DNA from 2 places in the Mesorhizobium sp. CNPSo 4670 genome. Region 1 is predicted to be linked to the other one. Evidence: predicted binding sites of a transcription regulator. Region 1 holds the regulator's gene; the other holds the start of a gene.
What was found. Region 1 encodes PhoB, which activates phosphate uptake and scavenging genes when phosphate is short. Its sites were predicted from a motif close to TGTCATNNANCTGTCAT; they were not measured.
Positions count from the first base shown of each region.

Region 1 (4,422 bases):
CGGTACACCGATCGGCGTGCTGGCCGGCACCTACATGGCCGAATACGGACGCTTTTCGAAGCTCACCACCGTGGTGCGCTTCATCAATGACATCCTTTTGTCGGCGCCGTCGATCATCATCGGCCTTTTCGTCTACGAACTGATGGTCCGGCCGATGGGGCATTTCTCGGCGATCGCCGGCGCTGTCGCGCTTGCCATCCTGGTCATCCCGGTCGTCGTTCGCACCACCGAGGACATGCTCAACCTGGTGCCGAACGCGTTGCGCGAGGCCGGCACCGCGATCGGCGCGCCGCGCTGGGTGGTCATCAAGTCGGTCGCTTACCGCGCCGCCCTTTCAGGCATCGTCACCGGCATATTGCTGTCGATCGCCCGTATCTCCGGCGAGACGGCGCCGCTGCTCTTTACAGCGCTCAACAACCAGTTCTGGTCGAGCAATCTCAACGCGCCGATGGCCAGCCTGCCAGTGACCATCTTCCAGTTCGCTCTCAGCCCTTACGAGGAATGGCAGCAACTGGCCTGGACCGGTGCACTCATCATCACATTGACGGTTCTCGCGCTCAGCATCTTTGCTCGCAGCCTGACCGGACGCAGAGAGGACAAATGAGCCAGATGTTGTCTCCAGACATGACGATCGCCGCCGAGGCAATTGCCGGCAAGGCCAAGATCGAGGTCAAGAACCTCAACTTCTACTACGGCCAGAGCAAGGCGCTGAAGGACATCACGCTGTCGCTGCCCGAGCGCAGCGTCACCGCCTTCATCGGACCTTCGGGCTGCGGGAAGTCGACGCTGCTGCGCGTCTTCAATCGCATCTACGAGCTCTATCCCAAGCAGACGGCCGAGGGCCAGGTGCTGCTCGACGGGCAGAACGTTCTCGACCGCTCGCAGGACCTCAACCTGCTGCGGACCAAGATCGGCATGGTGTTCCAGAAACCGACGCCGTTCCCGATGTCGATCTATGAAAACATCGCCTTCGGCGTCAGGCTCTACGAGAAGATCAGCAAGTCCGAGATGGACGGCCGTGTCGAGCAGGCGCTGAAGCGCGCCGCACTGTGGACCGAAGTCAAGGACAAGCTCAACGCCAGCGGCCTCAGCCTCTCAGGCGGCCAGCAGCAGCGACTCTGCATCGCCCGCACCGTGGCGGTGAAGCCGGAAGTCATCCTGCTCGACGAGCCGGCCTCGGCGCTTGACCCGCTGTCGACCGCCAAGATCGAAGAGCTGATCGACGAGTTGCAAGCCGACTACACGATCGTCATCGTCACCCACAACATGCAGCAGGCGGCGCGCGTGTCGAAGCAGACGGCCTTCATGTATCTGGGCGAACTGGTCGAGTTCGACCGCACCGAGAAGATCTTCACGTCGCCCCGCGAGAAGCGCACGCAGGACTACATCACCGGCCGCTTCGGCTGAGCTCAGGCATACGAGGACTAAGATCATGGGCGAACACACAGTGGCTTCTTTCGACGAGGATCTCGGACAGATCAGCAGGCTGATCCGCGACATGGGCGACCTCGCCGGCTCGATGGTCGGCGGCGCCACCAAGGCGCTGTTGAATTCCGACAACGCCCTGGCGCAGCGCGTCGTCTCCGACGATGCGATCATGGATGCGCGCCAGCGTGAACTCGACGACCGCGCCATCACACTGATCGCCAAGCGTCAGCCGATGGCCGACGATCTGCGCCATGTCGTCGGTTCGATCCGCATGGCCGGCGACCTCGAGCGTATCGGCGACCTTGCCAAGAACATCGCCAAGCGCGTCGGCACCGTCGGCCTCAGCGTCACCCCACGCGACCTGTCGCACTCCATCGACGCAATGGCGCAGCTGGTGCTGATCCAGGTGCAGGGCGTCATCGAGGAATATACGGCGCGCGACGCGGCGGCTTTGGCGAAGCTGCGCGCCGACGACGAGCGCATCGACGTCAAATACACCTCCGTGTTCCGCGAACTCCTGACCTACATGATGGAAGACCCGCGCAACATCACCGCCTGCACGCATCTGTTGTTCTGCGCCAAGAACCTCGAACGCATCGGCGATCACGTCACCAACATCGCGGAAAATGCGTATTATGTTTTGACCGGTACGCAGCTGCCCGCCAATCGTCCGAAGCAGGACGAGACGGCAATGTCCGCGCCGGCGGCATGACGGCAGGGGTGACCAGTCGATGATCGCGCCACGAATCATGGTGGTGGAGGATGAGGAGCCGCTGGGTGTGCTGCTCCGCTACAATCTGGAGTCCGAGGGCTACCAGGTCGAGGTGGTGACGCGCGGCGACGAGGCCGAGATCCGGCTGCAGGAGAACGTCCCCGACCTTCTGGTGCTGGACTGGATGGTGCCGGCGGTTTCCGGAATCGAACTCTGCCGCCGGCTAAGGATGCGTCCCGAGACCGAGCGGCTGCCGATCATCATGCTGACCGCGCGTGGCGAGGAAAGCGATCGTGTGCGCGGCCTCTCGACCGGCGCCGACGATTATCTGGTCAAGCCGTTCTCGACGCCGGAGTTCATGGCCAGGGTCAAGGCGCTGCTGCGCCGCGCCAAGCCGGAAGTGCTGTCCAGCGTGCTCAAGGTCGGCGACATCGTGCTCGATCGTGAATCGCACAGGGTCTATCGCAAGAAGAGCGAGATTCGGCTCGGACCGACCGAATTCCGCCTGCTCGAATTCATGATGCGCCATCCCGGCCGTGTGTTCTCGCGCAGCCAGCTGCTCGACAATGTCTGGGGCGAGACGATCTACATCGACGAACGCACGGTCGACGTGCATGTCGGCCGGCTGCGCAAGGCGGTCAACAATGGCCGCATGCCCGATGTCATCCGCACCATTCGTGGGGCGGGCTACGCAATCCGGGAAGATTAGGGATATGCTGATATTCAGGTGATGCCTGCCTGCGAACGGCAGTTTCCAGCGCTTCCGGTACTCACGGATCCAAATGTCCGCTCCGTTCCGGTTCTCGGAACCCGCCATTCTCGACTCGGCCTAACCTGAATCTCAACACATCCCGACGCGTTATTCACGCAACGTTCTTGCCGCCGAGGCCGGATCTCGCCTGCGTGCCGGGCGCGAAAATCTCCTGGTCTACGAAGGTCAGCGCCCGCGTCGCGCAGCCTTCGCGGATCAGTGGCAGTTCGTTCGGTTCGGTGTCGAAGGAAATCGATTGCGAATGCTGGCCGCCGGCGGTCTGCGCAATCGCCTCGCGCAATGCCGGCTCGATCAGGTCGAAGGCGGCGGCGCTGACACCGACCATGGCGACGGGCGCCGGATCGATCAGCGCGAACAGGCTGCCGAGACCGTAGCCGAGTGCCTCGCCGGCCTTGCGATAGGCCTCGCGCTCGGGTCCATCCCTTTCGCGGGCCGCGCTCGCCAGGGCGCGCATGTCGGCGTCACTGACATCGGCCACCGGTTCCGCGTCCTCGCTCATCTGCCTTGCGTTCCGCCAGATGGCATAGTTGCCGGCATAGGCCTCGACGCAGCCCCGCCGACCACAGCGGCACAGCGCGCCGTGCGGCCGATGGATCATATGGCCGAACTCGCCGCCTGAGGAATGAGTGCCAGTGAACAACTCGCCCTTCAACACCAGGCCCATGCCGATGCCGTGCGACAACAGGATGGCGATGAAGTCGTCGCGGTAGCGATCAGGGTCGCGCCAGCGCAACGCGATCGCCATCATATTGCAGTCGTTCTCCATGGTGGCGGGGATGCCGAACTCGTCCTCGAGTATGTCGGCGAAGGCGATATCGGTGTGCGGCGTGATCGGTGACCACAGCATGGCGCGGGCACGCGTGTCGGTGATGCCCTGGATCGCCAGCGCGATGCGGGCGACACTGCGGACGTCGAGGTCGGGGTCTTCGAGACGACGGCGTACGATGGCAACGCATTCACCGACCAGCGCGTCGCGCGACATGGTCAGCGTGTCCAGCCGGCGCTGTTCCTCGGCGATCACCTGGCCGGCATAGTCGATGACGGCGACCGAGAGGAAGTTCAGCGACAACACCACGGTCATCACCGCCGCCGCTTCCGGATTGAGGCCGAGGCCGACCTGCGGCCGGCCGCGTTTGAGCGAGCCGGCCTCGCTCGGCTTGCTCTCAGTCAGGATGCCTTCGCCGATGAGGTCGGAGGAGATCGCCGATATGGTCGAATGGCTGAGGCCCGTGGTCGCGGCGATCTCGGTGCGGGACGGCTGTCCGGCGCGGCGCACGGCCGCAATCACCATCGCCCGGTTGCGGCGGCGCAGATCGTCGTGGCGGATTCCGACCGACATGCTTTTTCACATCCTCCCGGTCGCTGCAGCCTTTCGTGCCTCCCGAAGGCCATCAGCGAAGCCTGAAAACGCGACGCGCTTCAGGCACTTGTTTCTGCGCGTGTCGTTGCCCCAAAACCACTGCGCACTTTTGGGGCGACATGCGCCAAGCCAAATTCTGGCAGAACCCCA
Region 1 covers NZ_JBWJFQ010000005.1:96,796-101,217, reverse strand. Annotated here, with positions in the region: gene pstA (phosphate ABC transporter permease PstA) at 1-604, shown strand, start outside; gene pstB (phosphate ABC transporter ATP-binding protein PstB) at 601-1,407, shown strand; gene phoU (phosphate signaling complex protein PhoU) at 1,433-2,140, shown strand; gene phoB (phosphate regulon transcriptional regulator PhoB) at 2,160-2,849, shown strand; gene AC0ZT5_RS11300 (ROK family protein) at 3,004-4,251, opposite strand.

Region 2 (4,422 bases), on a different contig from region 1:
CTGCCAAACCTCGATATCGGGCTCAAAATCCATATCATTCGAGATTGACGGGAAACGGCGATGAGCGACCAGGCAAAAGACGAGCGCGCGCCCGATGAAGTCGAGGCGACCGAGGCCAATGCCGAGCGCACGGAAGGCAGCATCGATGGCGACTATGAAGCCCTTGTGCGGCTGCTGAAGGAAAATGAGGACCTGAAGGACCGCGCGCTGCGTGTCGCGGCCGAGATGGAAAACCTCCGCCGCCGCACCGCGCGCGACGTGCACGACGCGCGCACTTACGCGGTGGCGAATTTCGCGCGCGACATGCTGTCGGTGTCGGACAATCTGCGCCGCGCGCTCGACGCCATCCCGGCTGAAGCCAAGGCATCCGGGGACGCCGGCTTCAAGGCGCTGATCGAAGGCGTCGACCTCACCGAGCGCGCCATGCTGTCGGCGCTGGAACGGCATGGGGTCAAGAAACTCACGCCTGAAGGCGAGAAGTTCGATCCCAATTTCCACCAGGCTATGTTTGAAGTGCCCAATCCGGATGTCCCGGCAAACACCGTGGTCCAGGTCGTGCAGCCGGGCTATTCGATCGGCGAGCGGGTGCTGCGCCCGGCCATGGTCGGCGTCGCCAAGGGCGGCCCGAAGGTTGCGGCCGAAGCGGCAGTCGAGCCTGGGCCTGTCAATGAGCAGGCTGAGAAAGACGCCTGATGAGAGTGAGTAGCGAATAGGGAGTAGCGAGTAGGAAATAGTTGATAGCGGCCAAGTGGCTTCGTGCTATTCCCTATTCGCTACTCCCTTCTTGCTATTCGCTCACTCATGAACCCCATCGCGCTTCTCGACTATGCCGGCGTCGCCGTCTTTGCCGCGACCGGGGCGCTTGCTGCTTCACGCAAGCAGCTCGACATTATCGGTTTCCTGTTCCTGGCCAGCGTCACCGGCATCGGTGGTGGCACGTTTCGCGACCTGATCCTCAACGTACCGGTGTTCTGGGTGGGAAACCGGGACTATGTGCTGATCTGCGCGGTGGTGGCGGTGGTGGTGTTCTTCACCGCGCACCGTGTCGAATCCCGTTACAAGCTGCTGCTTTGGCTCGACGCCATCGGCCTTGCCGCGTTTTCCGTGATGGGCGCGGCCAAGGGACTTGCCATCACCGGCTCGCCGGCGGTGTCGGTGATCACCGGCATGCTGACCGCTACATTCGGCGGTATCCTGCGTGATCTTCTGGCGGGGGAGCCTTCCGTGCTGCTGAGGCCCGAAATCTATGTCACGGCCGCGCTCGTCGGCGCTGCCATCTTTACAGCAGGCGATGTTGCTGGCTTGCCGCAGATTGTCTCAGGATTGGCCGGCTTCGCCGCGGCGTTCGCCGTGCGCGGTGGGGCGCTCCGCTTCGGTTGGGCATTTCCCCCTTACAAGAGCCGGCCCGGCCGGCGACCGGAAGATATTCCGTGAAAGAGGGAATAGCGAATAGGGAGTAGCGAATAGTGGTTGTTGCCGCGCAACTCCGGCCACGACGTCCTATTCGCTATTCGGCTATTCACGCAGCGAAGCGCTGGGCTTCCCCGCCATAATAGTTGACGTAGCGGGCGCCGATTTCCTTTACGGGCATCACGACGAACACGTCGACCGTCGAGAATTCGCGGTCGATAACGCAGCCATCGCCGATGCGGGCGCCGACTCGCAGATAACCCTTGACCAGCGGCGGCATCGCCGCAATCGCCGCCTTGGCGTTGACCGCCTCTATCGGCATCAGATCCATCGAACAGTAGCGCCCGGACACCGCGCGCACGTCCCAGGCCGAATTCGTCCGGCAGTGATGGGCGAGATAGGTAAGCGCCTCGGCATGCGCCGCCGGCACGGTGCCGTGGAAGGACGCGCAGCCGGTCATCACACCGATTTCGTAATGGTTGATATAGGCCCAGATACCTTGCCACAGCGCCTCAATGGTGCGCTTCGACCGATATTCAGGCAACACGCAGGAGCGGCCGAGCTCGAGAAAACGCTGGCCGGGGTGACGGGCGATGAGCTTGGTCAGCTCGAATTCACCTTCGGAATAAAATCCTCCAGCGGCGGCCGCGATTTCTTGCCGCAGCAGGCGATAGGTGCCGACGATACGGCGATGTTCGGGGCCGGAAAGCGAAGTATCGAAGACGAGCAGATGGTCGCAGAGCGGATCGAACCGGTCGGCGTCACGGCGATCCGGCGCCTGGAACAAATCCTTCCTGGCGCCGAGTTCATCGTAGAATACCCGGTAGCGGACTTCCTGCGCGGCCGCGATCTCGGCCTCGTTGCGGGCGAGCCGCACTTCGAGATTACCGATACGGCCGAGTGCTGCGCCCTTTATGACGGAATCGACGTTACGCCCGGCAAGCAAGGCGCTGCTGGCGTTCGGCCGAGTGTCACATTCCGGCATAACTGTATGCACGAGGATTCTCCTTCGAGCCATCCCTCTTGGCACGGGGATACGGTGTAGGTGCAACAGGATTGTGACAGTACCGTGATACGACCTCGTGGGCAATACTTCGTCGGCTGGCGAATACGGTCAACCGGCTACGTTACGCCAGCGGGCGGGTTGGATGGGCGGTCGAAGTTCCTGACCTTCGGTTCGGGATCATGCCCTAGGCCGCGACCTGTCCCTCGACGGCATTGACCAGCGCGTCGGGGTCGAGTGGCTTGGTAACGAAGCCGCTGGCGCCATGGGCAAGCACCGCATGGCGGGTCTTTTCCTGGCTATCCGCCGACAGCACCATGATCGGCACCGGCGGCACGGCGGTTTCCTCCTCGTAGCGGCGGATGGCAGCAATCGCGTCCAGCCCGTCCATGACCGGCATGTGAAGGTCCATCAGGACCACGTCGAAGCGATGGCTGTGCCCGGCGCCGGTGACAGCCTCGACGGCGGCCTTGCCGTTGCCAACCACCTTGACGCGATGTCCGGCCTTCAGCAGCGTGGCGCGGGCAAGCATGGCGTTGATGTCGTTGTCCTCGGCGATCAGCACCGACAGGCCCCGTTGGCGGCTGCCTACGGCACGAAGCGCGGGTGCGTGACGGTTTTCCGGCTGGGGCTGGGCGAGGGCGGAAGCATTGCTGCTCAACAGCACACGCAGAAGCGTTCCGCCACGCACCGGCCTGGCAAGGAAGGTTGCGTAGCCGCTGGCGCGGAACTCGCCAAGCATGCCGCGGTCGGTCGGCGCGATCAGGGTGATGGCCTCGCAGTCGGCGAAACCGCTCTGGCGCAGGCGCTTGAGCAGCCTTCCGTCGCTCTCTTCCATCGCCGCGTCGACCAGGAGCACATCGCAGCCGTTGGCAAAGGGCGCGGCCTGCGCGACGGTGGTGGCGACATCGACCGCGCCGCCATTGGCGCGGATGGTGCGGGCGATGGCATCGGCCTCGACGGCGTTTTTCGACAGGATCACCGCGCGCTTGCCCGAAAGCGCGTTCTGTCGGCTCTGCGGCGCTTCCGTGGCCGATATTGCCGGGATTTCGAAGACGAACTCGGATCCCTGACCGAACCGGCTCGATACTGAAATCGTGCCGCTCATGGCGGCCACCAGGCGTTTGGAGATGGCAAGGCCGAGGCCGGCCCCGCCATGCGTGCGCGTCGACGTGCCGTCGGCCTGCTCGAACTCCTCGAAAATGCGTTCCAGGTCGTCTTCATGCAGACCCGGACCGGTGTCGGCGATCGTGAAGCAGATGCGGTCGGTGGTTTCGGTGCGCGCGCGTGCGATGCTCACCAATACACCGCCGCTGTCGGTGAACTTGATGGCATTGCCGATGAGGTTGAGCAGCACCTGCCTGACCTTGCCCGGATCGGCGGTGATCAATTGGGGCACGTCGGGTTCGACATGGCAGCCCAGCCCGATATCCTTGGCGAAGGCGCGGGCAGCGAGCAATTCGACGATGTTGTCGGCGATTTCGCGCACCGACATCGGCTGCGGCTCCGGGTCGAAGCGCCCCGCCTCGATCTTGGAGTAATCGAGCAGATCCTCGATCAGGGCAAGCAATGCGCTGGCCGACGTCGAGACGGCGCCGACATAGGTCTGCTGTTCCGGCGACAGGCTGGTGTCGGCCAGCAACCTGGCCATGCCCATGATGCCGTTCATCGGCGTGCGAATTTCATGGCTGACCGTGGCGAGGAAGCGCGATTTGGCCTGGCTGGCGTATTCGGCCCGCTCGCGAGCGGTGATCAGCGAGGATTCGGCGCGTTTGCGGGCGGTGATGTCGCGCGCGATGGCGCGATGCGAAACGGCGCCGCTGTCCTTGTCGCGCACCGACAGTTCGATCCACGAAAACCAGCGCGGACCGCTCGGCGTGCGGATGGAGACATCGGTGGAACTCAGGCATTCATGATCGGAAAAGGCAGCATCGGGAACGATGCCGACATCGATGCCGAGTTCCGCCAGGGTCTTGCCGGCGAGGTCGCGTTGATCGCTTTCGACGAGG
Region 2 covers NZ_JBWJFQ010000010.1:137,719-142,140, reverse strand. Annotated here, with positions in the region: gene grpE (nucleotide exchange factor GrpE) at 61-693, shown strand; gene AC0ZT5_RS18340 (trimeric intracellular cation channel family protein) at 802-1,434, shown strand; gene olsB (l-ornithine N(alpha)-acyltransferase) at 1,520-2,395, opposite strand; gene AC0ZT5_RS18330 (response regulator) at 2,601-4,422, opposite strand, start outside.
Region 2: the regulator PhoB is predicted to act here: its motif matches at 2,458-2,474, upstream of olsB (l-ornithine N(alpha)-acyltransferase).